Regions from separate parts of the Streptomyces sp. NPDC051963 genome, predicted to be linked through region 2. Evidence: riboswitches for the same ligand, from Rfam matches in the RefSeq annotation. Region 2 holds a riboswitch; each other region holds the start of a gene.
What was found. Region 2 has a riboswitch for cobalamin ahead of ACIHFB_RS26500 (CbtB-domain containing protein). Riboswitches for the same ligand answer to the same signal wherever they lie in the genome.

Region 1 (9,469 bases), on a different contig from region 2:
TGAGGCGTCAGGCCGCTTCGGGGCCCCGGAATGTCCGCCGGTAGGCGTTCGGGGTCGTCCCGATCGACCGTACGAACTGATGGCGCAGCGCGGCCGCGGTACCGAATCCCGTTCGGGCCGCGATCGCGTCCACCGTCTCGTCCGTCGCCTCCAGCAACCGCTGTGCCAGCAGTACACGTTGGCGCAGGATCCAGCGGTAGGGAGTCGTGCCGGTCTCCTGCTGGAAGCGGCGGGCGAAGGTGCGCGGGGACATATGGGCGCGGATGGCGAGCTGTTCGACGGTGACCTCCTCGTCGAGGTGCCCCTCCATCCACACCAGCACCTCGCCGACGGTGTCGCACTGCGACCGGGGCAGCGGCCGCTCGATGTACTGGGCCTGTCCGCCGTCCCGGTGCGGCGGTACGACCATGCGCCGGGCGATCTTGTTGGCCACCTCCGGGCCCTGCTCCTTGCGCACGATGTGCAGACAGGCGTCGATACCGGACGCGGTGCCCGCGGAGGTGATCACCGGGTCCTCGTCCACGTACAGCACATCGGGCTCGATGATCGCGCGCGGATAGCGCCGGGCCAGCTCGTCCGCCTGCCGCCAGTGCACCGTGCAGCGCCGCCCGTCGAGCAGTCCGGCGGCACCGAGCACAAAGACGCCGGAGCAGACGCTGAGCACCCGGGCACCCCGGTCCGTCGCTCTGACCAGGGCGTCCAGCAGCTCGTCCGGATAGTCCCGCCCGATGTAGTCGCTGCCCGCGGGTACGGCGATCAGATCCGCCTCGTCGAGCCGATCGAGGCCGTACGGCGTGGAGACCGTGAACCCGGGGACATGTGTGCGCAGCGCGGGGCCCTCCGCCGAGACGACCGCGAAGTCGTACACCGGCAGCCCCTCGTCGCTGCGGTCGAGGCCGAACACCTCGCAGACCACACCGAGTTCGAAGGGATGAACGCCGTCGAGCAGGGCGACGGCCACGTTCCTCAGCATGCTGCCAGTGTGCCTTAGATCTGGCAGTAATTCGAGGGTGTGCGACAGTCCTGCCACTGTCATGAGTGTCTTGCCAGTACGAGACTTACCGCATGAACACATTCCTCGAGTACATGGCCATCGTGATCCTCTTCTCCCTCCTCGGGGGCCCGGCGCTCGTGGGGGCGATCCACGAGCGCCGGATCGACCGGCAGCTGAGGCAGGCGGAACGGAAGAACCAGTCCCGGACTCAGAAGTCCTCGTCCAGGTCGACGGTGCCCTCCACCGCCACCTGGTACGCCGAAGGACGACGTTCGAAGAAGTTGGTGAGCTCCTGAACCCCCTGCAACTCCATGAAGGAGAAGGGGTTCTCGGAGCCGTACACCGGCGCGAAACCGAGGCGGCTCAGTCGCTGGTCGGCGACACACTCCAGGTACTGGCGCATCGATTCCGTGTTCATCCCCGGGAGGCCGTCACCACAGAGGTCGCGCGCGAACTGCAGCTCGGCCTCGACGGCCTCCCTCAGCATGTCGGTGACCTGCTGCTGAAGCCGGTCGTCGAAGAGCTCCGGCTCCTCCTTGCGGACGGTGTCGACCACGTCGAACGCGAAGCTCATGTGCATGGTCTCGTCGCGGAACACCCAGTTGGTGCCGGTCGCCAGGCCGTGCAGCAGACCCCGGCTGCGGAGCCAGTAGACGTACGCGAAGGCCCCGTAGAAGAACAGGCCCTCGATGCACGCGGCGAAGCAGATGAGGTTGAGCAGGAAGCGGCGGCGGTCGGCCTGGCTCTCCAGGCGGTCCAGCTTCTCCACCTCGTTGATCCACTTGAAGCAGAACTCGGCCTTCTCGCGGATGGAGGGGATGTTCTCCACCGCGTCGAAGGCGGCGGCCCTGTCCTCCGGGTCCGGGAGGTAGGTGTCCAGCAGCGTCAGATAGAACTGGACGTGGACGGCCTCCTCGAAGAGCTGGCGGGACAAGTACAGCCGCGCCTCGGGGGAGTTGATGTGCTTGTAGAGCGTCAGCACGAGGTTGTTCGCCACGATCGAGTCGCCCGTCGCGAAGAACGCGACCAGCCGGCCGATCAGATGCTGCTCGGCGGGCGTGAGCTTGGCGAGGTCGGCGACGTCCGAGTGGAGGTCGACCTCCTCCACGGTCCAGGTGTTCTTGATGGCGTCCCGGTAGCGCTCGTAGAAGTCGGGGTAGCGCATCGGGCGGAGGGTGAGCTCGAAGCCGGGGTCGAGGAGATTCTGATTGTTGCTGGGCATTACTGGCAGGCCTCGCAGGACTCGGGGTTTTCCAGGGAGCAGGCGACGGCGTCTTCGGCGGTTGCCTGTACGGGGACGGTGGCTTGGGCCTGCGCGGCGCGGGCGATCCTCGTCGCCGGGCGCGAGCGCAGGTAGTACGTCGTTTTCAGGCCCTGCTTCCAGGCGTACGCGTACATCGAGGAGAGCTTTCCGATGGTCGGCGTCTCCAGGAAGAGATTCAGCGACTGGGACTGGTCCAGATACGGGGTACGGGCGGCCGCCATGTCGATCAAACCGCGCTGCGGGATCTCCCACGCCGTGCGGTACAGCGCCCGTACGTCCGCCGGGATCCAGGCGAACTCCTGCACCGAGCCGCCCGACTCGCGCAGCGCCTCACGGCTGCGCGCGTCCCAGACGCCCAGCGCCTTCAGCTCGTCCACCAGGTACGAGTTGACCTGGAGGAACTCGCCGGACAGCGTCTCCCGCTTGAAGAGGTTGGAGACCTGCGGCTCGATGCACTCGTACACGCCGGCGATGGACGCGATGGTGGCGGTGGGGGCGATGGCCAGGAGCAGCGAGTTGCGCATGCCGACGGCGGCGATGCGTTCCCGCAGGGCCGCCCAGCGCTCCGGCCAGGTCAGTTCGACGTCGTAGTGGTCGGGGTGCAGGACGCCCTTGGCGGTACGGGTCTTCTGCCAGGCGGGGAGAGGCCCGTTGCGCTCGGCGAGGTCGGCGGAGGCCTCGTACGAGGCCAGCATGATGCGCTCGGCGATACGGGTGGAGAGGGCCTTGGCCTCGGGTGAGTCGAAGGGCAGGCGCAGCTTGAAGAAGACGTCCTGGAGGCCCATCGCGCCGAGCCCGACGGGGCGCCACTTCGCGTTGGACCGGCCCGCCTGCTCCGTCGGGTAGAAGTTGATGTCGACGACGCGGTCGAGGAAGGTGACCGCGGTGCGGACGGTTTCGTCCAGGCGCTCCCAGTCGATGTCGCCGGCCGCCGTGTCGACGAAGGCACCCAGGTTGACCGAGCCCAGATTGCACACGGCCGTCTCGCCGTCGTCCGTGACCTCCAGGATCTCCGTGCAGAGGTTGGAGGAGTGGACGACGTGGCCCGGCTCGGCCGTCTGGTTGGCGGTGCGGTTGGCCGCGTCCTTGAAGGTCATCCAGCCGTTGCCGGTCTGCGCGAGGGTGCGCATCATGCGGCCGTACAGGTCACGGGCCGGGATGGTCTTCTTCGCGAGGCCCGCTGCCTCGGCCTTGCGGTACGCCGCGTCGAACTCCGCGCCCCACAGGTCGACCAGCTCGGGCACGTCGGCCGGGGAGAAGAGCGACCAGAGGCCGTCCGTGTCGACCCGGCGCATGAACTCGTCCGGGATCCAGTGCGCGAGGTTCAGATTGTGCGTACGGCGGGCGTCCTCACCGGTGTTGTCACGCAGCTCCAGGAACTCCTCGATGTCGGAGTGCCAGGTCTCCAGGTAGACCGCGGCCGCACCCTTGCGCCGGCCGCCCTGGTTCACGGCGGCCACCGAGGCGTCGAGGGTCTTCAGGAACGGGACGATGCCGTTCGAGTGCCCGTTCGTGCCGCGGATCAGTGAACCGCGGGAGCGGATACGGGAGTACGCGATGCCGATGCCGCCGGCGTGCTTCGAGAGCCGGGCCACCTGGTGGTAGCGGTCGTAGATGGAGTCCAGCTCGTCCTTGGGGGAGTCGAGCAGGTAGCAGGACGACATCTGGGGGTGCCGGGTGCCGGAGTTGAAGAGCGTGGGGGAGGAGGGGAGGTAGTCGAGGCGGCTCATCAGCCGGTAGAGCGCGGCGACTTCGTCGACCGACCTGGTGGTGTCGTCCTCGGCGAGACCGGCGGCGACGCGCAGCATGAAGTGCTGGGGCGTCTCGATCACCTTGCGGGTGATGGGGTGCCTCAGGAGGTAGCGGCTGTACAGCGTGCGCAGGCCGAAGTAGCCGAAGCGGTCGTCGGCGGTCCGGTCGATCAGGTCGTCGAGGCGGTCCGTGTGCAGCCGTACGAACTCGGCGGTGCGGTCGGCGATGAGACCCTCGCGGTGGCCGACGGCGACCGACTGGGAGAACGAGATGACGCCCTGTGAGGCGGCCTCGGCGGCGATGCTGACGGTCAGCAGCCGGGCGGCCAGCCGGGAGTAGACGGGGTCCTCGGAGATGAGGCCGGCCGCCGCCTCGGTGGCCAGCTCGCGCAGCTCCGACTCGTCCGCCCGCGCGGACCGGCCGCGCAGCGCGGCGGCGGCGACCCGGCCGGGGTCGGCGTCGGGGAGGTCGGCGGTCAGCTCGGTCAGGGTCCGCAACACTGCGGTTCCCGGGCCGTCGGGGTCCTGGATCGCTGAGGCCGGTTCGGCTGGCGCGATGGTCACTTGGGGCTCTCCCTCGCTCGGCACGGGGCCTTGCGGAGGGCAGGGGGCAGCTCACGAGCGCACACGGCGTCGCGTCCACCGGCCCATTCCACGAGGCCCGGACGTCTCGCACCCGGACCGGGTGGTCGGGTGCGCCGTCGGCAGGTCCTCGGACTGACCATGTGCACAGAACATGCACAAGTACACCGTTGCGGGACAGTTCCGGATTCGCACCGGATTCCCCTGCGGCGACAGCGAGCACGAGCATACATCTTGTGCCGGGTGAGAACAGCACCACCATATGTTGTGTCGTGTCGGCTTCAGAGCGTCAACTGATAGGTGAGGAGAGTGAACTCGGGGTGCTCCGGGATCGGGTGCCAGTCGCGCTCCGGGGCCCGCGTGAAGCCGAGGCGTTCGTAGATGCGGTGGGCCGCGTGCATCAAGTCCTGGGTCGACAGGACCATGCCGGTGCGCTCCGCGCTGCGTGCCCGGTCGACGCAGGCTCGCACGAGGGCCTCTCCGGCGCCTCTGCCGCGGGCCGCCTGCGCCACGGCCAGCATGCGGATCTCCGCCTCCCCCGCGCGGGCCAGGTCGGCCATGGGGCCGGGAGAGGGTACGAAGGTGACTCCGCCGAGGAGTCGGTCGCCCTGTATGGCCACGAGTACGTCGGCGGCGGCCGCTCGCTTGGCCACGTCCTTCAGTTCGCCGAGGTACCAGTCGTTCTCGCCGAAGGTCAGGAGGCCGTCCTGGAGGTAGGCCTGGGCGGTGATGTCGCCGAGGGTTTCGTATTCGGCGGGTCGTGCTCGCCGGATGAGGATGTCCATGCCGGGCAGTGTGCATCAGGGGTACGACAACGGGCCGCCGGATTTCTCCGACGGCCCGTGTCCTGACGTACGGCTCAGTGAGCGGCGCCGGCGGTCGCCGGAGGCAGGTCGACCTGGACGCCGGGGTCCCCCGAGTCCGCCGTGTAGTCCGCCGGGGACGTCTCGTCGATGCCCTCAGGTGCCTTGACGGCCTTGAGCACGAAGGTCAGCACCACCGTCACCAGCACGTTCAGCACGAACGCGGTGAGGCCGATGTAGCCGATCTCGCCGATGCCGGGGATCTCCTTCGACGAGCCGCCGAAGTGCTTCTGGGTCGGGGAGGCGACCCCGTAGGCGGCGATGGTGCCGTAGAGCATGCCGACCGCCCAGCCCGCCAGCAGGGCCCAGCGGTGGAACCAGCGGGTGAAGAGGCCGCCGACCAGGGCCGGGAAGGTCTGGAGGATCCAGATGCCGCCCAGGAGCTGGAAGTTGATGGCGACCGTCTTGTCCATGGTCAGGACGAAGACCAGCGCACCCACCTTCACCAGCAGGGACACCAGCTTGGAGACCTTGGTCTCCTGCGCCGGCGTGGCGTCCGGCTTGATGAAGTCCTTGTAGATGTTGCGGGTGAAGAGATTCGCGGCCGCGATGGACATGATGGCCGCCGGCACCAGCGCGCCGATGCCGATCGCCGCGAAGGCCACGCCCGCGAACCAGGACGGGAACATGTCCTCGAAGAGCTGCGGGATCGCCAACTGCCCGTTGCTGACCTTGACTCCGGCCGCGATCGCCATGAAGCCCAGCAGCGCCAGCAGGCCGAGCATCAGCGAGTACAGCGGCAGGATGGTCGTGTTGCGGCGGATCACCTCACGGCTCTTGGAGGACAGCGTCGCCGTGATCGAGTGCGGGTACATGAAGAGCGCGAGGGCGGATCCCAACGCCAGCGTGGCGTACGTCCACTGTCCCGCCTCGCCCGGAGCCAGCGCCCCGCGCGGCGCACCCGTCGCCGGGTTGGTCTGGCTGAACGCCTCGCCCGCCTTGGCGAAGATGTCGTCGAACCCGCCCAGCTTGATCGGGATGTAGATGATCGCCACCGCGATGACGATGTAGATCAGCGTGTCCTTCACGAACGCGATCAGCGCGGGTGCGCGCAGCCCCGACGAATAGGTGTAGGCGGCCAGCACACCGAACGCGATCAGCAGCGGCAGGTCCTTGACGAACCAGTTGGTGTTCTCGCCGCCGCCGACGCCCATCACGTCCAGGACGGCCTGGATGCCGACCAGCTGGAGCGCGATGTACGGCATCGTCGCGAGGATGCCGGTGACGGCCACGGCGAGGGACAGGCCCTTCGAGCCGAACCGGCCGCGTACGAAGTCGGAGGTCGTCACGTATCCGTGCTTGTGCGAGACCGACCACAGGCGGGGCAGGAACGTGAAGATCAGCGGGTAGACCAGGATCGTGTAGGGCACCGCGAAGAAGCCGGCCGCGCCCGCCGCGTAGATCGCCGCCGGTACGGCGACGAAGGTGTACGCGGTGTAGAGGTCGCCGCCGAGCAGGAACCAGGTGACCCAGGTGCCGAACGACCGTCCGCCCAGGCCCCATTCGTCCAGGCTCTGCTCGTCGGACCGGCGCCAGCGCGCGGCCAGGAAGCCCATGACCGTGACGGCCAGGAAGAAGATGATGAAGACGGCGAGTGCGACGCCGTTCACGCCGTCCTTCACTTGGCGGCACCTCCCTGGCGGGCACGCTGGTCGCGCTGCCACAGCTTGTACGCGATCATCGTCAGCGCCGTGGAGATCAGCACCCACGCCATCTGGTACCAGTAGAAGAACGGGATGCCGATGAAGGCCGGGTCCGTCTTGGCGTACGAACCGACCCACAGCATCGCCACAAACGGGGCGAAGAGGCAGAGACCGATGATCACCCGGACCGGTGTCACCACCGGCGGTCTCGCTTCAGGCACTTCTGACATACCGCGGCTCCGTCCCCTCACTGATCACCTGTGTAACGCGCAGGCAATCTAGGCGACGGTGTCAGGAAAGCGGAAGCCCTCGTCCGCATATCGGTATGTGGCGGTTCTGTGTCTGCCCTGAGCGGCCGGGCGTCTGCCTTCAGCAGCAGCGGAAGCCCTGGCGCGGGTCCGCCTCCTGCCGGTCCGTGCGCATCCGCTCGAAGTCGCGCCGGGACGGAACCTCGGCCTGGGGGTGATCTTTGCGAACATGCGCGACATAGCGGTCGTACGCCGACTCGTCGGTCAGCTCCCGCACGTACCAGCGCACGCCCCTAAGAGCCCGTGCCACTGCCGACCGCATCGCGCGCCTCCTCCTCCTTCTCCTCCCGGGTCGGGAACAGCCCGGCCGGGGCGACGATCTTCGACTCGACGTACGGCGTCTCGCTCAGCGTGGACAGCGCCGGGCGGCGGACATGCCGGACGCAGACACGGGTCGAGTCGACGATCACGATGACGATGAGCAGCGCGAGGACGGCCGTGAGGACGCCGTCCACCGTGGAGTTGGTGACCACGGTGCGCATGTCGTCCATCGACTTGGCGGGCGCCAGCACCTCGCCCCGGTCGATGGCGTCCTGGAACACCTGGCGTTGCTTGAAGAAGCCCACCTTCGGATCGGACGAGAACACCTTCTGCCAGCTGGCGGTCAGGGTGACCGTCGCGTCCCAGGCCAGCGGAACTCCGGTGATCCAGGCCCACTTGAGGCGTCCGGACTTCACCAGCAGGGTCGTGCAGACGGCCAGCGCGACCGCGGCCAGCAGCTGGTTGGAGATGCCGAAGATCGGGAAGAGCTGGTTGATTCCGCCGAGCGGCTCATGGACGCCGACCCACAGGAAGTAGCCCCACAGCCCGCACACGATGCCGCTGGTGATGAGCAGGCCGGGCTTCCAGCTCACGTTCCTGAAGGGCCGGTAGACGTTGCCCAGGGTGTCCTGGAGCATGAAGCGGCCGACGCGCGTGCCGGCGTCCAGCGCGGTCAGGATGAACAGCGCCTCGAACATGATCGCGAAGTGATACCAGAAGGCCTTGAGGCTTCCGCCGGTCACCTCGGAGAAGATCTGCGAGACCCCGACGGCGAGTGTGGGCGCGCCGCCGGTACGCGACAGCAGGCTCGACTCCTCCACGTCCCGAGCCGCCTGCGCGAGATCGGCGGGGGAGATCTGGTAGCCCCAACTGCCCACCACCTGCGAGGCGTTCTCCACGGTCGTGCCGATCACACCGGACGGCGCGTTCATCGCGAAGTACAGCCCCGGGTCGATGATGCTCGCCGCCACCAGCGCCATCACCGCGACCGACGACTCCATGAGCATGGAGCCGTAGCCGATCATCCGGACCTGCGTCTCCTTCTGGATCATCTTCGGCGTCGTGCCCGACGAGATGAGCGAGTGGAAGCCGGACAGGGCACCGCAGGCGATGGTGATGAAGACGAACGGGAAGAGCGAGCCCGCGAACACCGGCCCGTCGCCGCGCGAGGCGAAGTCGGTGACGGCGTCCATCTTCAGAGTCGGCAGCGCGATCACCACACCGAGCGCGAGCAGCAGGATGGTGCCGATCTTCATGAAGGTGGACAGATAGTCGCGCGGCGCGAGCAGCATCCACACCGGCAGGATCGAGGCGATGAAGCCGTACGCCACCAGCCAGATGACCAGCGTGGAGGGGGCGAGCGTGAACGTGTCGGCCCACGAGGATTCGGCGACCCAGCGGCCCGCGACCAGCGCGAACAGCAGCAGGGCGACGCCGATGAGGGAGACCTCGGCGACCCGGCCCGGGCGCAGCACCCGCAGATAGAAGCCCATCAGCAGCGCGATCGGGATCGTCATCGCGATGGAGAAGGTGCCCCAGGGGGACTGCGCGAGGGCGTTGACGATGACCAGGGCCAGCACACCGAGCAGGATGATCATGATGGCGAAGGCGGCCAGCAGTGCCGCCGCACCACCGAACGGGCCTATCTCCTCGCGCGCCATCTGGCCGAGGGACCTGCCGTCCCTGCGCGTGGAGAAGAACAGCACCACCATGTCCTGGACGGCGCCCGCGAAGATGACGCCCACGATGATCCAGATCGTGCCCGGCAGATACCCCATCTGCGCGGCCAGCACCGGCCCGACC
Region 2 (9,469 bases):
TGTCGTCCCGTCGTCCGTTCCGAAGCTTCTGTGTGTGGCCGTCTCCAGCCGGTCGAGGAGTTCGTCCTCCAGTTGGTCGAACTCCTCCTCGGTGATCTCACCGGCCTCCAGCAGCGTCTCCAGGCGGGCGAGTTCGGCCTGGATCGTCGCGGGGTCGTAGTAGATGCGTTCGGCTTCCTGCACCACCTGCTCGATGACCCACGCGCTGCCGCGCACGGGGGCGAACGGGAGGAGGAGCACTTCCGAGATCAGTCCCACGATGTGCCTTCTAACCGTCGGTGCCGTCGGTGCCGGCGGGTCGAGCCGGGCCCGGCTCGACGAAGCTGTACGGAGGCAGCGGGCCGTTGACGCTCATTTCGAGGTGCGGGACGGCCGCGCGCAGTTCCTCCACCTTCTCCAGGAAGCCGGCGGCCGAGTCCCGCTCCACCAGGAAGGAGACATTGACCAGCCATCCGCCCGATCCGGGGCCGAGACTGGTCGCCGCGGCGTATGGCGCGAGGGCCTCCTGCACGGCTGTCGCGTCCTGGGCCTCCTGCGCCTGCACGGCGGCGGCGATCATCTCGCCGAGCTGGAGCTGCCGCTCGTGGCTGCGGCCGCCCGCCTGCCGGCCGGCTTGGACGAGGGCCCGCAGCTCGGGACTGTCGGCCAGCACGTGGTGCAGTACCGCTTCCTCGACGTGGGAGGCCTTGAGGTTGTACTCGACCTTGCCGTCGAGCGCTTTGAGCCGCTCCTCGTAGTGGTTCGCGCGCTCGGCGAGGACCGCGGTGACCTTGCTGTCGTCGGGGGCCACACTTCCGAACCGCAGGGGCAGTACGCAGCCGGTGGAGCCGGTCTCGGCGAGCACGTTCTGGTGGGCGAGGAGTTCGCGTCGCTTGGGGCGCAGGTCCTCCGGCGCGTCGCTGACGACCGCCGCGAGCTCACCCTCTTCCAGCACACGCACCGGCTGGGGCGGGTTGCCCACGCCGTCCAGGCCTTCGGGGAGGGCGGGGTGCGACCGCGCGGTGATGGCGTAGACGTAGGTGCTCACTCGTCTTCCTCCCTCTCCTTGCGGCGCGCAGCTGTGCTCTTGCGCGTCCGCGGCCGGCGCTCATGCTCTTCCTGCTCCTTCGAGGAGCCCTCGTCACGGCCTTGCCGGAAGGCGTCGGAGATCGTCTCCGCGGCGCCGGACAGCGCGCCCTTGGATTTGCCGCGGGCGCCGGACTCGGTGATCTCGCCGACCATGTCGGGCAGGCCGGGGCTCTTGTGGGGGCCCGCCTCCAGGTCGAGGCGGTTGCAGGCCTCGGCGAAGCGGAGGTAGGTGTCGACGCTGGCGACGACGACCCGTACGTCGATCTTGAGGATCTCGATGCCGACCAGGGAGACACGTATGAACGCGTCGATGACCAGACCCCTGTCGAGGACGAGTTCCAGTACGTCGTAGAGGCTGCTGCTGCGGCCTCCTCCGCTGGCTTGTTGTGCTGGGACAACGGTCATGTCTGTCGTCCTCCTTGCCGGGGGAAGGGCTGACCGCGGGCGGGCGGCCTACTGGCCGCCGGAGCGGTCTGTTTCGGACCGCCCCCTCTCGTAGCGACGGATGCGCCGGTAGCCGGTGAGCTGTCCCTGTTCGTCGAGGTCCACCTGATAGCTCGCCATCAGGCTCATCGTCTCCGGGACCTTGGCGAGTTCGAGGACTTCGATCGCCAGGGACCAACCGCCGTCCGTCTTCTCGAAGGACGAGACGGTCTCCGCTGTCATGCCGGTCATGTCGCCGAGCTGGTCGCGCGCCCGGCGCAGTACCTCTGTCGGCGTCTGCCGGTCGTCGTCCGTCATGGCGTCGTCCTCGCTCCGCACGCTTCGAGTACCGCGGTCTGCCGTCATATGTGATTTATGTGAGTTTTATGAGGTTTTTGTGAACTAGTGAGGCGTGCAGCGGCTCACGGCTCACGCGCAAACTCACGCGTTCTCCATCGCCACACCGTCTTCGAGTGGCCCTAAGGCTTTGGGCTAAACCTTCTCGAATTGCGCGGCGGCCGAGAATGTGATGTCGGCCGGACCGGCAGCGACGTCATGGTGGGGTCCCGCGGGGTGGATTTACTGGGACGTCCAACTATATTGTCGTGAGCACAAGGCCCGCGGTGCAGGGAAGCCGGTGTGAATCCGGCGCGGTCCCGCCACTGTGACCGGGGAGTACGCCGTCGAGAGTTACGCCACTGACGAGCTGGATGTCGGGAAGGCGGACGGCGCGCGCTGATCCGGGAGTCAGGATACCGGCCGCGGGATGTTCCGGCCCCGTCCCGGCCGGCCCCGCCAACCGCGGCTACCGGCCGGGATTCGCCGCCTCCCTCATGGCCAAGGACCTGGCCCTGGCCGCCAACGCGGTCCGGTCGGGCGGCGTCCATGCGGAACTCGGTCTGCGCGCGGCCGAGTTGTACGCCGCCTATGCCGAGCGCGCCGGAGCCACGGAGGACTTCTCCGGCATCGTACGGACGATCAGGGACCGGAGCGGGGAACACGCATGAGCACCGAGTACGAGACGATCCTCGTCGAGCGCAAGGGCCGTACCGCCCTGCTCACCCTCAACCGTCCGAAGGCCCTCAACGCACTGAACCTGAAGGTCATGGAGGAGGTCGTGGCCGCCACCGAGGCCCTCGACCGGAACCCGGAGTGCGGGTGCATCGTGATCATGGGCTCGGCGAAGGCGTTCGCCGCCGGGGCCGACATCAAGGAGATGCAGCCGCAGGGCTACCTGGACATGTTCCTCACCGACTGGTTCACGGCCTGGGACCGGCTCGCCCAGGTGCGCACGCCGACCCTCGCGGCCGTCTCCGGATACGCCCTCGGCGGCTGTGAACTCGCCATGCTCTGCGACATCCTGCTCGCCGCCAACACCGCCGTCTTCGGCCAGCCGGAGATCAAGCTGGGCGTGATCCCCGGCAACTGCGGCTCCCAGCGGCTGACCCGGGCGGTCGGCAAGGCCAAGGCCATGGAGATGTGCCTGACCGGGCGCACCATGGACGCCGCCGAGGCCGAGCGCGCCGGACTCGTTTCCCGGATCGTGCCCGCCGACGAGCTGCTCGGCGAGGCGCTCGCTGTCGCCGAGACCGTCGCCGGCATGTCGCTCCCGGTGGCGATGATGGCGAAGGAAGCCGTGGGCCACGCCTTCGAGACCACGCTCACCGAGGGCGTCCGCTTCGAACGCAGCCTCTTCCACGCGGTGTTCGCGACCGCCGACCAGAAGGAGGGCATGGGCGCCTTCGTCGACAAGCGGCCGCCCGAGTTCCGCCACCGCTGACCCGAAGAGGCGCGGGCTTCTGCCGGTTGATTTGGGGTGGACTTGATTGACCGGCCGGAGAAGCAGGCCGTACGTTCCCCATGTAGTGATGGCATAAGGAAGCTGGTGGAATTCCAGCACGGTCGCGCCACTGTGAGCCCGCCACCGGAAGGTGACGGGCGAGTCAGACACTGAGCCCTCACTCCGCCCGTACACGCAAGGGACGCACGATCCCCAAGGAGGGCTCACCTTGAGCAGCATTTCCACGCCCCGCCCGGCGTCCACACCGGTCGTCCTGCCGGTCTCCAAGGCCGTCATCTGGCTGGTCGGCACCGCTCTGATCGCGCTGGCCGTCTACTACTTCATCGGTGTCGACCAGGGCGCGGTGTCGGTGTTCGGAAACGACGCGCACGTGCACGAGTTCGTCCACGACGCTCGTCACTTCCTCGGCTTCCCCTGCCACTGACCCTCCGCCGGCACCAGGACGTACGGACAACTCGACATGGAAAAGAAGCTCATACTGCGCGGCGTGCTCGCCGGCGCGGTCGCGGGTCTGCTCGCCTTCGCCTTCGCGCGGATCTTCGCCGAACCGCAGATCGCCAAGGCCATCGACTACGAGAGCGGGCGTGACGCCGCACAGAACGCCCTGGACAAGGCGGCGGGCCTGCCCGTCGAGGCCGCAGGATCCGAACTGTTCAGCCGGACGATCCAGGCCAATCTCGGTATCGGCGTGGGCATCGTGTTCTTCGGCATGGCCATGGGCGCGCTGTTCGCCGTCGCCTACGCCGTCTGCCTGGGCCGCACCGGCGGTCTGCGCGCCCGCACGCTGGCGCTTCTCGTGGCGGGCGGCGGGTTCCTCGGCATGTACCTGGTGCCGTTCCTGAAGTACCCGGCCAATCCGCCTGCCATCGGTCACGAGGAAACCATCGAACAGCGCAGCGCCCTGTACCTGACCATGGTCGTCTGCTCCATCGCCCTCCTCGCCGGAGCCGTCTGGCTCGGCAAGCGGCTCCAGGCACGGTTCGGCAATTGGAACGCCACGCTCCTCGCCGTCGCCGCGTTCGTCGTGGCGATCGGGATCGTCATGCTGCTCCTGCCCCAGTACGGCGACCTCGGGTACAACAGGGACAACTACGGCAACCAGGCCACCGAGACCCCGCTGCCGCTGACCGACGCCAAGGGCACCATCGTCTACCCGGGCTTCCCGGCCGACGTGCTGTTCGCCTTCCGCTTCTACTCCGTGGGCGCGCAGCTGATCCTCTGGGCGGCCATCGGCCTGGTCTTCGCCCCGCTGGCGGAACGCCTGTTGCAGCCCGCGCGTCAGGACGCCCCCGCCACTTCTCCGAAGCCGGACCCCCTCCCGGCATGACCAGCCCACCGACGGCGAGCGCGGTGATCGAGGAGATCACCGCGCTCGGCCCGTTCTTCGCCGTAGAGGCACACCCGCCCGGCACGGAGCCGGCCGATCCCTGGCAGCCGATGTCCCGTCCGCTGCTCGCAGCGCGTGTGACGGGTGTGGGGGACTGGCTGGCCACGGCAGGCGGGCAGCCACCCGGCGCGGTCGAGGTGCGGGTGGCGGCCTCCGTCGCCCACCTCGGGCTGGCCGCCCGGCTCATCTCGCCCGCCCTGGCCGCCGCCGTGCTGCACGGCCTGGTCCTCGCTCCGGGCCTCGACGATCTGCGCTGGCGGCCCGTGATCGGTGGCCCGATCCCCTTGTCGCTGCCCTACGACGCCTTCACCGCCGAACCCGCAGACTCGCCGCCCCGGCTCGCCGACGAACTCAGCAGCCGCCTGCTGGACGGCGCTCTGCGCGAACTCGCCGACACCATGGCCCAGTTCTCGGTCTCCCGGCACATCCTGCGCGGCAACACCGCCTCGGCCGTCAACGGAGCGGCAACCATGATCACAGCGGCCCGCCCGGATCTCACCGCCCGGACCCGCACCCTCAGCTCGCTCCTTCTGCAACGGCCCCCACTGCGCGACACCAGTACCTCGACGCCCGACGGAGCGTTCCGGCGCCGCAGTTGTTGCCTGATCTATCGCGCCGCGCCGGATGGCAAGGGGTCCTTGTGCGGTGACTGCGCACTGTCCCGCTGACCTCCCACGCCGAGGGCGGGAAGCGCCGTACTCGCGCTTCCCGCCCTTCCCCTGTCAAGCAGCCGCCGGTCCCTCAACCGGTGGCCGTCGTCCGGGCCCCTCAGCCCGGTCGCGCCAGGTTGCTCATTCCTGGCCGTATGTGTGGAATTCCCGGCCGGTCCTACGGTTGAGCAGTCCCGGGGTTCGTTGCCTCGATGTTCCGGACGAGGTGACGGGAGTAGGCGTCGGGAGTGAAGAACAGCGGCAACTCCTGCGCCAGGGCGGTGCGTTCGAAGACGGCTCGCACGGCGTCGAGATCCGCCCACGGGTATTCGGCGCCCAGCGCGGCGAGTTCGTCGTCGAGGACCCGCAGGACCCTCTCCCGGTCCAGGACACGGTGCCGCAGCCACTGCCAGATCTGCACCCGGGCGATCTCGGCGGTGGCCGCGTCCTCCATCAGGCCGTACAGGGCGACCGCGCCCTGCCCGCGCAGCCAGGCGGCGAAGTAGCGCAGCGCGACCGCGATGTTGGTGCGCAGCCCCTCCGGCGTGGGCGGACCGCTGATACGGTGCACCGACAGCAGGTCCGCCGCCGTCACCTCCACGTCGTCACGGGTGCGGTCGATCTGGTGCGGCCGTTCGCCGAGGACACCGTCGAAGACCTCGCGGCACACCGGGACGAGGCCGGGGTGGGCGACCCAGGAGCCGTCGAAGCCGTCCTCGGCCTCGCGTTCCTTGTCGAGGCGGACCTTGGCCAGGGCCGCCTCGTGCGCGGCCCCGTCCTTGCTGGGCACCTGGGCTGCCATGCCGCCGATGGCATGGGCACCACGCTTGTGGCACGTGCGGACGACCAGTTCGGTGTAGGCCCGCATGAAAGGGGCGGTCATCGTCACCTGTGCGCGGTCCGGCAACAGGAAGTCGGTGCGGTGGCCGAAGGTCTTGATCAGGCTGAACAGGTAGTCCCAGCGGCCCGCGTTGAGGCCGGAGCTGTGCTCACGCAGTTCGTGGAGTATCTCCTCCATCTCGAAGGCGGCGGTGATCGTCTCGATGAGGACGGTGGCGCGGATCGTGCCCCTGGGGATGCCGAGCAGATGCTGCGCCATGATGAAGATGTCGTTCCAGAGGCGGGCCTCGTACCGGTTCTCCAGCTTGGGGAGATAGAAGTACGGGCCGCGTCCGGCGTCGATCTGGCGCTGCGCGCAGTGGAAGAAGTACAGCCCGAAGTCGACGAGGGCGGCGGGCACCGGCCTGCCCTCGTACTCCAGATGCTCCTCGTCGAGATGCCAGCCACGCGGCCGGACCACGATGGTGGCCGGCTGTTCCCCGAGCCGGTACTCCTTGCCCTCCGGCGTGGTGAAGTCGATGCGCCGCTCGATGGCGTCGAGCAGATTGATCTGCCCGCCGATGAGGTTGTCCCAGGTGGGGGCAGTGGCGTCCTCGAAGTCCGCGAGCCATATCCGGGCACCGGAGTTGAGGGCGTTCACCGTCATACGGCGGTCCGGCGGCCCGGTGATCTCGACGCGGCGGTCGGTCAGGCCGGGGGCGGGGGGTGCCACGCGCCAGGTCGGATCGGCGCGGACGGCGGAGGTGACCATCGGGAACTCGAGCGGGGAACCGGACGCGAGCCGGATCGCCTGCCGCCTGCGCTCCTTGAGGAGTTCCTGGCGGCGCGTGCCGAAGGCGGCGGCAAGGTGGCCGACGAAGTCCAGGGCGGAGGGCGTGAGGATCTCGTCGTAGCGGTCGCCCGGTGCCGCGAGGACGCGGACGAGGTGGGTCAGTGCGCTGGTGGACATCAGGATCTCCTGATCGGGGAGCGGAGCGGGAGCCGGGCGGGGACGGTCGCCCGGCTCCCGCCCGATCAGGGGAGGAGGCCCGCGGGCGACCGTGCGGTGCCTAGTGGAACTGCTCCTCCTCGGTGGAGCCGGCCAGCGCGGTGGTGGAGGAGGCCGGATTGACGGCGGTGGAGACGAGGTCGAAGTAGCCGGTACCGACCTCCCGCTGGTGCTTCACGGCGGTGAAGCCGTGCTCCTGGGAGGCGAACTCCCGCTCCTGTAGGTCGACGTAGGCGGTCATGCCGTGCTCGGCGTAACCGCGGGCGAGGTCGAACATGCCGTGGTTGAGGGAGTGGAAGCCGGCCAGCGTGATGAACTGGAACCGGTAGCCCATCGCGCCCAACTCCCGCTGGAACTTGGCGATCTGGTCGTCGTCCAGGGCGGCCTTCCAGTTGAAGGACGGCGAGCAGTTGTAGGCGAGCAGCTGGTCCGGGTGCTCGGCATGGACCGCCTCGGCGAACTCTCGGGCCTGGGCGAGGTCCGGGGTGCCCGTCTCGACCCAGATGAGGTCGGCGTACGGGGCGTAGGCGAGGCCGCGGGCGATCACGGGGGCCATGCCGTTCTGGACCCGGTAGAAGCCCTCGGACGTGCGCTCGCCGGTCACGAACCGGGCGTCGCGCTCGTCGACGTCGCTGGTCAGCAGGTTGGCGGCGAGCGCGTCGGTGCGGGCGACGATGACGGTGGGCACATCGGCGATGTCGGCGGCGAGACGGGCCGCGTTCAGGGTGCGGATGTGCTGCGAGGTCGGCACGAGGACCTTGCCCCCGAGGTGCCCGCACTTCTTCTCCGAGGCGAGCTGGTCCTCGTAGTGGATGCCGGCGGCCCCCGCCGCGATCATCGCCTTGGTCAGCTCGAAGGCGTTCAGCGGTCCGCCGAACCCGGCTTCCGCGTCGGCGACGATCGGCGCCAGCCAGTCCATGGTGTCGCCGGCGTTCTCGGCGGTGGCGATCTGGTCGGCGCGCAGCAGCGCGTTGTTGATCCGGCGGACCACCTGGGGCACGGAGTTGACGGGGTAGAGGCTCTGGTCGGGGTAGGTGTGGCCGGCCTGGTTGGCGTCGGCGGCGACCTGCCAGCCGGACAGATAGATGGCCTGGAGCCCTGCCTTGACCTGCTGGACGGCCTGGCCGCCGGTGAGCGCGCCGAGCGCGTGGACGTAGTCGAGCTCGTGCAGCTGCCGCCACAGCCGTTCGGCACCGCGCCGGGCCAGCGTGTGCTCCTCACGGACGCTCCCGGAGAGCCGGACCACGTCCTCGGCGCTGAAGGTGCGCTCGATTCCCTGCCAGCGCGGGTCGGTGGCCCAGCGCCCCGCGAGTTCCCCGGCCGCCTGCGTCCTCGACTCTGCCATGACTGTCACCGTCTCCTCGGTTGGCCGCTCTGCCAATCTCCCGGTCATCAGAAGTAGCGAGTGGCACTGTGTGTCTCGAATTGTCTCGATCTTGGGTGCGGCCCGCCGTCCCGTCGCCGAGCGGAGCTGAGCAATGCTGCCGTGCAATGCGCGCACAACTGCCGGGATCGCCGACGTCAGGGCGTGAATCGTGCCCGGTTCTTTGCGCCTGCTGCCGAAGGTTCGGCGGGCCGCACTGGAACTCTGGCACTGGCACTAAGTGCCAACAAGCGTGGATGGCTGCCAATTGCTGCGAATCTTCTTTGCGTACTTTGCAAAGCTTGCGAAGGGTGCGGGCTCCTCGCCGGGCACTGTCTAGTGGGCCCGGTGGCTCACAAACCGATGACGGGCTGCCGGTCAGTGCTTTGCGATTTGGCCAAGTGGGCGGGGGCGGTGCCGTTGTCGCCGGCCATCGCGATGTCCGGGATGCCTCCCGCGAGGGTGAGTCGCTCGGCGAGTGTCGGCGACGGCGTCGCGGGCCTTGTCGGAGCTCAGCTGAATGTGCGCCGGTAGGTCTGCGGGCTGACGCCAGTCGTGCGTTTGAAGCGGTCGCGGAAGGTGGTGGGTGAGCCGAAGCCGACCTGGGTGCCGATGCGTTCGACGGAGTGCTCCGTGGTCTCGAGCAGATGCTGTGCCTGGCGGATGCGGGCTCGATGGAGCCACTGGAGCGGGGTGGTGCCGGTCTGGTCGCGGAAGCGTCGGATCAGGGTGCGGGTGCTGGTCCCCGAGTGGGTGGCGATGTCAGTGAGGGTGAGATTGCGGCCCAGGTTTTCCCGCAGCCAGGTGAGAAGCGTCTCGAGGTCGGAACCCTGTGGCGTGGGAGCGTGGTCGTAGACGATGAACTGCGCCTGCCCGCCCTCCCGTTCGAGGGGCATCACCGACAGCCGGGCTGCGTCGGCGGCGACGGCCGAGCCGTAATCACGGCGGA
Region 3 (9,469 bases), on a different contig from region 2:
ACCAGGACGTCCAAGTGGTCCAGCTGGACGGCGAGTTCGGCGGCCAGGGTGGCGTAGCCGGAGGTGTTGTCGGGGTTGTTGTACTGGTCCGGCCAGTACGCGTCGGGCAGGACCGCGCACAGCTCCCGCAGCCGGGCGAGACGTGCGGCCTGCCAGCCGCCCCGGGGTGCCGGGCGGTCCACGATCTCCAGCCGTACGCCGTGGGCGCGCAGCAACTGCCGCATGGACGGCTCCAGTTCGCTGTCGCCGACCAGCACCACCGGGTGGCCGAGCGCCTGACCGGCGAAGGCCAGGCCGACGCCGAGCGTGCCCGACGTGGACTCCACGACCGGTGTGCCGGGCCGTAGTTCGCCGCGCTCGCGGGCGCCGAGCAGCATCGACACGGCCGCCCGTGCCTTCATCCCGCCCGCCGCGAGCCCTTCGAGCTTGGCCCAGAAGCCGGGGTGGGGTCCGGGCAGGTCGGCGGTGATGCGGACGGTCGGCGTGCGGCCGAGCAGGTCGAGCAACTCCGGGCGGGCGACGGCCCGTACGGCGGTGGCGGTCATCGCACGCCCCCGCGGTACCGGTGGATCACTCCGGGCCCGCCGTCCAGCCAGAAGAAGGGGTACGGCTCCGCGCACACGGCGCTCACCCCGTGCGCGAGGAAGCGGGGCAGGACGGCGCTGCCGGTCTGCGCGAACATCACCAGCTGCTTGCCGTGCCGGACGGCGTGCCGCCGGAGCGGTTCGAAGGAGCCGTTGCCCAGGGTCATCCCGGACACGAGCAGCGCGTCACAGCGGTCGGCCGCGGCGAGCGCATCGCCGACGACCGGCTCGCCGAACTCGGTCTCGCCACCCTTGAGATCGCACGGCACATAGCCGAGCCCGCGCGAACGCAGCGCCTCCAGCAGGGAGTTGACCACACCGACCACCAGCACCGTCGCGCCCGGCCGCAGATCGAGCAGCTCGACGACGGACCGCGCCCTGGCCCGGGACTTCTCCAACGAGGTTCCGGCGGGCAGCGGGACGGGACACGCCCCGTTGTCCGGGGAGTGCGGGGCGATGTGCATGAGGTAGGCGTCCAGCGCGGCCACGCGCACCGGGAGCAGCGGATGCTCCAGGAGTCGGGCCACGTCCGCGCCGACGCAGTCGTCGAGCGCGCCGTCGGGCAGCGCGCCGGGTTCGACGGCGCACGAGCCCACGGCCTCCGCGAGACGCAGGCTGAGCACCTCGTTGCGGTATCCGCTGCCGCGCCCGTCGTGCCGTACGGCCTGACAGGTGGTGAACGCGACGGCGATGCGACGGGACGCGGGGTCCGGGCCGAGTGCGCCGGCCCGGACGCGGAGTGTGAGGTCGTCGAGCAGGGGCGTGGCGGACTCGGGGGTGGCGGACTCGGGGGCGGCGGACTCGGGGGCGGCGGTCCCGGTCGTGGCAGTCCCGGCGGCGGCGGACCCTGTGGCGGCGGTCCCAGTCGTGGCGGACTCAGCGGTCGCGGTCCCGGCGGCAGCGGACCCGGTCGTGGCGGACCCGAGGGTGGCGGTCCCAGTCGCGGCAGTCCCGGCGGCAGCGGACCCGGTGGTGGCGGTCTCGGTCGTGGTCATCGGATCACCAGTCCCGCCCGCAGGTCGGCCAGCAGTGCCTCGACGCGGTCGCGGGCGCCGGGCCCGTCGGTGTCGCCTGCCATGACGTGTCCGAGGTATTCGTTGTTGCTGCCCGCCGCCTTCACGGCCTTGCCCGGCTCGGCGAGCTGTACCTCCAACACACCGGGTACATCAGGGAGTTCGGAGCCGTCCAGCGCTTCGAGCGTCCCGGCGGTGTGCGGGACCAGGAAGCCGATGGCGGCGCTGCGCAGGCCGGTGTCGGTGCGGCGCAGGTCGGGTGCGCGGCCCAGGGCGACTTCGACGAAGGCGGCGGCGAGGTCGATGCCGGTGACGTGGCGCACGAGTTCGGTGATGCGGTTTCCGGCGGGGCGCGGGTTGACCTCGACGACGCGCGGGCCGGCACTGGTGAGCTTGATCTCGGTGTGGGCGACGACGCCGTCCGTCAGGTCAAGGGCCTTCAGGGCGCCCAGCGCGGTCTGCTCGGCGGCCTCGTTGTCGGCGGACGTCAGCGCGGCCGGGAACATATGGCCGGTCTCGATGAAGGCGGGGGCGCCGCCGACGCTCTTGTCGGTCACGCCGACCACATGGACCGCACCCGCGTGGGAAACGGTTTCGACGCTCACCTCGGGCCCGTCCAGCAGCTCTTCGAGCAGGACGACGGGCGCCCGGCGCTGCCCGCGCGCATTGACCGGGAAGTCGCCCAACGCCCGTACGGCGGCGGCCAGTTGCGCCTCGTCGTCGACCCGCCGGACATACATACCCGCACACAGGTCGACGGGCTTGACCACCAGCGGGTAGCCGATCTCCCCCGCGGCCCGCGCGATGTCCGCCCACTCCTCGTGCACGGCGAAGCGCGGCTGCGGCAGGCCCGCGTCGGCGAGAACGCGGCGGGTGGCGTCCTTGCGGCAGGCGTTCTCCACCGCCTCGGGGCCGGGACCGGGCAGTCCGAGGTGTCCGGCGATGCGTGCCACGGCCGGGAGGTAGTAGTCGCAGGACGTCAGCACCCCGTCGAAGCCGAGCGCCGTGTGCAGCCGCTCGATCTCCGGCAGCAGGGCGCCGAGGTCGTTCGTGTCGGCGGTGATCACATGACGGGCGCCGAGCAGCGGATGCGCGGTCCCCTCCGGCGCCGACCGGAGGTAGTGATGCAGGTCACGGGTGAGGAACGTGAACTCGTGCCCGCTCTCCCGGATCGCTCTCGGCAGCAGTCGGCTCATGGCACCGACCCAGCTCTCGACCATCAGCAGATGAGCCACAACTCCCCTTTTCCCTACGGGTATTTCAGACGTCAGGGCAGCCCGGAACCCCCTCGGACGGGAGGAGGGCCGGACTTGACTCGGCCACGTTATCGATAATCATTTTCATTGTCATCTGACAGAACAACATCACCTTGAGGTTCCTTTTGTCCGTTCACACCCGCTCCGCGGTGATTCTGTGCGCCCTCGCGCTGCTCCCCGCACCCGCTCCCGCCGCGGCCGCACCCCCGGCACCGGCCGTCCGTTTCGGCGACTGCCCCGACTCCGTCCCACGCCCGCCCGCACCCGACCGCGTGGAGTGCGGTCGGATCGACGTCCCGCTCGACCGGCACCACCCGGAGGGACCGCGTCTGACCATCGCCGTCTCCCGCGTCCCCGCCTCCGGCACGCCGGCCGAGCGACGCGGCATCCTGCTGGTGAACCCCGGCGGGCCGGGCGGCTCCGGGCTCCCCTACGCGGTGACCAAGCGCGCCAAACTCCCGGAGAGCGTGCGGCGTTCGTACGACGTCATCGGCTTCGACCCGCGCGGCGTCGGCCGGAGCTCACCGGTCGGCTGCGGCGACATGGGCGGCCTGTTCGACAGTCCGGGCGCGGATCCCGTGCCGGCGAGTCCGACGGCGGAACGGGCCTACCTCGCCTCGCTGCGGGACATGGCCCACGACTGCGCGACGGGCGCGGGCGACGTCCTGCCGTATCTGTCCACCGAGCGGACGGCGTACGACATGGACGCCGTCCGCGCCGCGCTCGGCGAGCCGAGGACGAGCTTCCTCGGGGTGTCGTACGGCAGCCATCTCGGCGCGGCCTATGCGGCGCTGTTCCCGCGGCGGGTCGGGCGGATGGTGCTGGACAGTGTGGTCGGGCCGTGGGACTGGTACGCGTTCGACGTGCTCCAGAGCCGGGCGCTGCTGCGGCAGCGGGACACGTTCTTCGAGTGGGCCGCGGCCCATGCCGACCGCTTCGGCCTGGGCTCGGACGCCGACGACATACGCCGGGCCGCTCTACGGGTGCGCCGAGGGCTCGGCGCCGCACCCGTGGACGGCTTCGGGGCGTCCGAGTTCGACCGTGCCGTCTACCGCGCGCTCGGCCGCACCGAACGCTGGACGACTCTCGCCGACGGGATGCGGAACTACCTCAACGACCGGACCACGGACGGGCTTCGGCCCGGCACGGCGTTCGACAGCGCCGATTCGCGCAACTACGAGGCGGCCAACCGCATCGTCAAGTGCGCCGACGGCCCCGCGCCGACGCCGGACCGCATCCTGGCGGACATCCGCCGCACCCGCCGTATCGACTCCCAGCCGGTCCTGACCGGCATGGAGGCGTCCACCTGCGCCTACTGGCCGTACCGGCCCGCCCGGCGGACCCCGCTCGGCGGCCCCGACGCCCCGCCGGTGCTGCTGGTCGCCTCCGCGCACGACGCGGTCACTCCGATCGAGGGGGCCCGCGAACTGGGCAAGGTGCTGCCCGGCTCGCGTCTGATCACCCTCGCCGACGACTACTCGCACGGCGTGTTCGCCAGCCGCGGCAACACCTGCGTGGACGGCACGGTGGCCGCGTATCTCGTGGGCGGGAAGGTGCCCGATACGGACGTACGGTGTGCGGGGCCGGGACTGCCGGAGCCCGGCGGCGACGGCCGTTAGCGCTGTTCACTCCCCCTGTGCGCCCCCATGCACGGCTTGTCACCACCCCCGGGGGCCCACTACTGTCACCACGCCTTGGTGAACGGGAAATCCGGTGTGATGCCGGTGCGGCCCTCGCCACTGTGAATCGGGAAGTCCGGCTCCGGCCCTTGGGCCCTGCCGTCAAATGCTCGTCGTCCGCCTGCACGGCGGGACGGGAGTTCGACGGCAGGGCCCAAGGGCAGCCACTGGGTCCTCGGACCCGGGAAGGCGGAGCACGGGCGGTGGTACCCGTCAGCCAGGAGACCGGCCAGGGCACGTCAACCATCCACGAGGTGCTGGAGAGGGTCTGCTGAGCCATGCACATAGCCGAGGGTTTTCTGCCTCCGGCGCACGCGGTCGCCTGGAGCGTCGCGTCGGCGCCATTTGTCGTCCACGGAGTCCGGTCACTCACCCGTGAGGTCAAAGAGCACCCGGAGAGCACCCTGCTCCTCGGCGCCTCCGGAGCCTTCACGTTCGTTCTGTCGGCCCTCAAACTGCCCTCGGTGACCGGGAGTTGCTCCCATCCGACCGGCACCGGCCTGGGCGCCATCCTGTTCCGGCCGCCGATCATGGCGGTGCTGGGCACCATCACCCTGCTCTTCCAGGCGCTGCTGCTCGCCCACGGCGGCCTGACCACGCTCGGCGCCAACGTGTTCTCGATGGCGATCATCGGGCCCTGGGCGGGATACGCCGTCTACAAGGTGCTGCGGCGCTACGACGTGCCGCTGATGGTGGCGGTCTTCTTCGGCGCGTTCGTCGCCGACCTGTCCACCTACTGCGTCACCAGCGTCCAGCTGGCGCTCGCCTTCCCCGACCCGAGCAGCGGTTTCCTGGGTGCGCTCGGCAAGTTCGGGTCCATCTTCGCGGTCACGCAGATCCCGCTCGCGGTGAGCGAGGGACTGCTCACGGTGCTGGTGATGCGGCTGCTCGTGCAGTCCAGCAAGGGTGAGCTGACCCGGCTCGGCGTGCTGCTCAGCAAGAAGGCCGACGCCGAGGCGGTGGCCCGATGAGCCGGAACGCGAAGATCAACTCCCTGTTGCTGCTCGCCGTGGCCGCGCTCGCGGTGCTGCCGCTGGTCCTCGGCCTCGGCGACCACAAGGAGGAGCCGTTCACGGGCGCCGACGCCGAGGCGGAAACGGCGATCACCGAGATCAAGCCGGACTACGAGCCCTGGTTCTCGCCCCTGTACGAGCCGCCGTCCGGCGAGATCGAGTCGGCGTTGTTCGCCTTGCAGGCGGCCCTCGGCGCCGGTGTCCTCGCCTACTACTTCGGCCTGCGGCGCGGGCGGCGGCAGGGCGAGCAGCGGGCACTGGAGCCGCGGGGGGCCGAGAGCACGGCCGACGAGCAGGTCTGAGTGCTGCCCATCGACGCGGCGGCGCACAGCAGTCGCTGGCGCCGCCGTCACCCCGTGGACAAGGCCGTGCTCGGGCTCGGCCTCACCGTGCTGGCGATCTCGCTGCCGCCCTGGCCGGGCGCGGCCCTGGTCCTGGCCACCGCGCTCGCCGTGCTGCTGGGCCCGGCGGGCGTGCCCGGTCGCAAGCTGTGGCGTGCCTACCGCGTCCCGCTGGGCTTCTGCGTGACCGGCGCTGCCACCCTGCTGGTGCAGGTCGGCGGCCCGGACGGGTTCGTGTCCCTCGCCGACGAGGGACATGTGCGCGCCGGGGAACTGCTGCTGCGCACCTCGGCCGCCTCGCTCGGCGTGCTGCTCTTCGCGTTCACCACACCCATGTCCGACCTGCTGCCCCGTCTGGTGAAGGCCGGCGTGCCCGCGCCGGTCGTCGACGTGGCGCTGGTGACGTACCGCATGAGCTTCCTGCTGCTGGACTCCATGCGCCGGATCCGGGAGGCACAGGCCGCGCGGCTCGGGCACACCACGCGAGCCGCCGCCTGGCGGTCCCTGGCCGGGCTCGGCGCGACCGCGTTCGTACGGGCATTCGACCGGGCGACCCGACTCCAGGCCGGGCTCGCCGGGCGCGGCTACGACGGCACCCTGCGCGTCCTCGTCCCCGAAGCCCGGGTCTCCGTCCGCTTCACGGTCGCCAGCACGCTCCTCCTCGCGACGCTGGCCGCCCTCACCCTCGTACTGGAAAGGCCGCTGTCATGAGCGACGCCGCCCTCGTCGCCCTGCGGGGCGTGTCCTTCGCCTACGAGGACGGTCCGGCCGTGCTCAGTGGGCTCGACTTCGAGGTGCGGGACGGGCGGGCCCTCGCGCTGCTCGGTCGCAACGGCACCGGCAAGACCACGCTGATGCGGCTGCTGAGCGGCGGACTGCGGCCGCGCGCCGGGGAGTTGACGCTCGACGGGAAGCGGGTGTCGTACGACCGGAAGGGCCTGACCCGGCTGCGGACCACCGTCCAGCTGGTGGTGCAGGACCCGGACGATCAGCTGTTCGCCGCGTCCGTCGCGCAGGACGTGTCCTTCGGCCCGCTGAACCTGGGGCTGCCCGACCCTCAGGTGCGGGCGCGCGTCGACGAGGCCCTCGCAGCGCTGGACATCGCCGATCTGGCCGACCGGCCCACACATCTGCTCTCCTACGGCCAGCGCAAGCGGACGGCGATCGCGGGCGCGGTGGCGATGCGGCCCCGGGTGCTGATCCTGGACGAGCCGACCGCCGGGCTCGACCCCGACGGACAGGAGCGGCTGCTCGCCACCCTCGACGGCCTTCGCGCCGGCGGCACGACGGTGGTGATGGCGACGCACGACGTGGATCTCGCCCTGCGCTGGGCCGACGACACGGCGCTGCTCACCCCGTCCGGAGTACGCACCGGTCCCGCATCCGAGATGCTGGCCCGGACCGACCTCCTCCAGCAGTCCGGGCTACGGCTGCCGTGGGGCATCGCGGCAGCTCAAGTACTCTTCGCCCAGGGGCTGTTGACCGATACGGCAGCGGGCCCCCGTACCCCCGGCGAACTCGCCGCGATGGCACCCTCCAAGCGGTGAGGCGCCGGTCACAGAAGCGGCGAGGGCAAGGTCACAGCCTTCGGCTCTGCTGCTGCTCAAGCGCGCTCGCCTAGCATCCGAGCATGACAGTCCTGCCCAATGACGGGCTCTCGTTGGCCGCCGAGTTCCCCGCCGCGACCCATGAGCAGTGGCAGCACCTCGTGGAGGGCGTCCTGCGCAAGTCGGGCAAGGAGGTCTCCGGTGCCGCCGCCGAGGACGCCCTGTCCACCGCGCTGGAGGACGGGCTGCGCACCCGGCCCCTGTACACCGCGCTCGATGCCGCCCCCGAAACCGGTTTCCCCGGTTTCTCCCCCTTTGTGCGAGGCAGCCGCCCGGAGGGCAACACCGCCGGGGGCTGGGACGTACGCCAGCGGCACGCGACGGCCGCGGGCGACCTCGTCCTCGCCGACCTGGAAAACGGTGTCACCTCCCTCTGGCTGGTCGTCGGTGAAGACGGTTTCCCTGTCTCAGCGCTCGGCCAGGCACTCGAAGGCGTTTACCTCGATCTGGCGCCCATCGTCCTGGATGCCGGGCGGGACACCGAGAACGCGGCAGGTGAGCTGCTGCGGCTGTACGAGGAGCGGGGCGTCGCCCGTGACGCGGCGCGCGGCAACCTCGGGGCCGACCCGCTCGGGTACGAGGCCCGGACCGGGCAGCGGCTCGACTTCGCGCCCGCGGCGGGACTGGCCCGGCGCTGCGCCGAGGAGTACCCGGGGCTGCGGTCGCTGACCGTGGACGCGCTGCCCTACCACGAGGCCGGCGGCTCGGCCGCGCAGGAGCTGGGCGCCTCGCTCGCGACCGGGGTCGCCTACCTGCGGGAGCTGACCGAGGCCGGGCTCACCGTCGAACAGGCCTGCGCCCAGCTGGAGTTCCGCTACGCGGCCACCGCCGACCAGTTCCTGACCATCGCCAAGCTGCGCGCCGCACGGCGGCTGTGGGCGCGGGTCGCCGAGGTGTCCGGCGCTGCCGACGCCGCGGGCGCCCAGGTGCAGCACGTCGTGACCTCGCCGGTGATGATGTCGCGCCGCGACCCGTGGGTGAACATGCTGCGCACGACGATCGCCACGCTGGCCGCCGGGGTGGGCGGCGCCGACTCCGTGACCGTGCTGCCCTTCGACCATGTGATCGGCCTGCCGGACGGGTTCGCCCGGCGCATCGCCCGCAACACCTCGACGATCCTCATCGAGGAGTCCCACCTGGCCCGGGTGATCGACCCGGCGGGCGGCTCCTGGTACGTGGAGCGGCTCACCGACGAACTCGCCCACGCCGGCTGGGAGTTCTTCCGGTGGCTGGAGCAGATCGGCGGCCAGGCTGCCGCGCTGCGCTCGGGCCGGCTCGGCGAGCGGCTCGCCGAGACCTGGGAGGCGCGCACCGCGAAGCTCGCCCAGCGGCGTGAACCCGTCACCGGCGTCAGCGAGTTCCCGCACCTCGCCGAGAAGCCGGTGGAGCGCGCGCCCGCGCCCCAGCCGCCGTCCGGCGGACTCCCCCGCGTCCGCCGCGACGAGACCTACGAGGCCCTGCGCGCCCGCTCCGACGCCCACCTCGCCAGGGCCGGCGCCCGGCCGCGGATCTTCCTGGCCGCGCTCGGCCCCGCCGCCGCCCACACCGCGCGCCTCACCTTCGCCGCGAACCTCTTCCAGGCGGGCGGCATCGAACCCGTCACGGAGGGCACCTTCGAAGAGAGCGGCGCCACCGAGGCCTGCCTCTGCTCCAGCGACACGCTGTACGAGGAGCGGGCCGCGGACACCGCGCAGGCACTGAAGACGGCGGGCGCCCGCCATGTGTTCCTCGCGGGCAGGCCCGCGCAGTACACCGACGTCGACGACCACATCTTCGCGGGCTGCGACGCCGTAGCCGTGCTGACCGCCACCCTCGACCGCATGGGAGTGTCCTGATGGGAATCCCCGACTTCACCGGGATCGAACTCGGGGAGCCGAGGACCGACGTCGGCGCCGACGAGTGGCGTAAGGCCGCGGGGAGCGACGGGGCGTTCTGGGAGACCCCGGAGGGCATCGCGGTCAAGCCGCTCTACACCG

Region 1: another riboswitch for cobalamin. It lies ahead of ACIHFB_RS28890 (ribonucleoside-diphosphate reductase subunit alpha); the one in region 2 lies ahead of ACIHFB_RS26500 (CbtB-domain containing protein).
Region 3: another riboswitch for cobalamin. It lies ahead of ACIHFB_RS17565 (energy-coupling factor ABC transporter permease); the one in region 2 lies ahead of ACIHFB_RS26500 (CbtB-domain containing protein).

The regions. Positions count from the first base shown of each region.
Region 1 covers NZ_JBIUCC010000007.1:188,293-197,761, forward strand. Annotated here, with positions in the region: gene ACIHFB_RS28875 (cytochrome P450) at 1-3, shown strand, start outside; gene ACIHFB_RS28880 (GlxA family transcriptional regulator) at 8-973, opposite strand; gene ACIHFB_RS28885 (ribonucleotide-diphosphate reductase subunit beta) at 1,203-2,216, opposite strand; gene ACIHFB_RS28890 (ribonucleoside-diphosphate reductase subunit alpha) at 2,216-4,573, opposite strand; cobalamin riboswitch at 4,695-4,837, opposite strand; gene ACIHFB_RS28895 (GNAT family N-acetyltransferase) at 4,873-5,376, opposite strand; gene mctP (monocarboxylate uptake permease MctP) at 5,451-7,076, opposite strand; gene ACIHFB_RS28905 (DUF3311 domain-containing protein) at 7,073-7,327, opposite strand; gene ACIHFB_RS28910 (YbdD/YjiX family protein) at 7,467-7,667, opposite strand; gene ACIHFB_RS28915 (carbon starvation CstA family protein) at 7,639-9,469, opposite strand, start outside.
Region 2 covers NZ_JBIUCC010000006.1:418,321-427,789, reverse strand. Annotated here, with positions in the region: gene ACIHFB_RS26530 (gas vesicle protein GvpG) at 1-258, opposite strand, end outside; gene ACIHFB_RS26525 (GvpL/GvpF family gas vesicle protein) at 269-1,027, opposite strand; gene ACIHFB_RS26520 (gas vesicle structural protein GvpA) at 1,024-1,473, opposite strand; gene gvpO (gas vesicle protein GvpO) at 1,522-1,857, opposite strand; cobalamin riboswitch at 2,089-2,270, shown strand; partial or broken gene ACIHFB_RS26510 (NAD-binding protein) at 2,265-2,498, shown strand; gene ACIHFB_RS26505 (enoyl-CoA hydratase) at 2,495-3,271, shown strand; cobalamin riboswitch at 3,326-3,466, shown strand; gene ACIHFB_RS26500 (CbtB-domain containing protein) at 3,501-3,716, shown strand; gene ACIHFB_RS26495 (CbtA family protein) at 3,753-4,619, shown strand; gene ACIHFB_RS26490 ((2Fe-2S)-binding protein) at 4,616-5,347, shown strand; gene aceB (malate synthase A) at 5,508-7,118, opposite strand; gene aceA (isocitrate lyase) at 7,219-8,502, opposite strand; gene ACIHFB_RS26475 (helix-turn-helix domain-containing protein) at 9,033-9,469, opposite strand, start outside.
Region 3 covers NZ_JBIUCC010000004.1:173,716-183,184, forward strand. Annotated here, with positions in the region: gene ACIHFB_RS17545 (PLP-dependent cysteine synthase family protein) at 1-545, opposite strand, end outside; gene ACIHFB_RS17550 (Rossmann-like domain-containing protein) at 542-1,579, opposite strand; gene ACIHFB_RS17555 (ATP-grasp domain-containing protein) at 1,576-2,832, opposite strand; gene ACIHFB_RS17560 (alpha/beta hydrolase) at 2,979-4,472, shown strand; cobalamin riboswitch at 4,532-4,781, shown strand; gene ACIHFB_RS17565 (energy-coupling factor ABC transporter permease) at 4,811-5,503, shown strand; gene ACIHFB_RS17570 (energy-coupling factor ABC transporter substrate-binding protein) at 5,500-5,847, shown strand; gene cbiQ (cobalt ECF transporter T component CbiQ) at 5,848-6,597, shown strand; gene ACIHFB_RS17580 (energy-coupling factor ABC transporter ATP-binding protein) at 6,594-7,433, shown strand; gene ACIHFB_RS17585 (methylmalonyl-CoA mutase family protein) at 7,517-9,328, shown strand; gene scpA (methylmalonyl-CoA mutase) at 9,328-9,469, shown strand, end outside.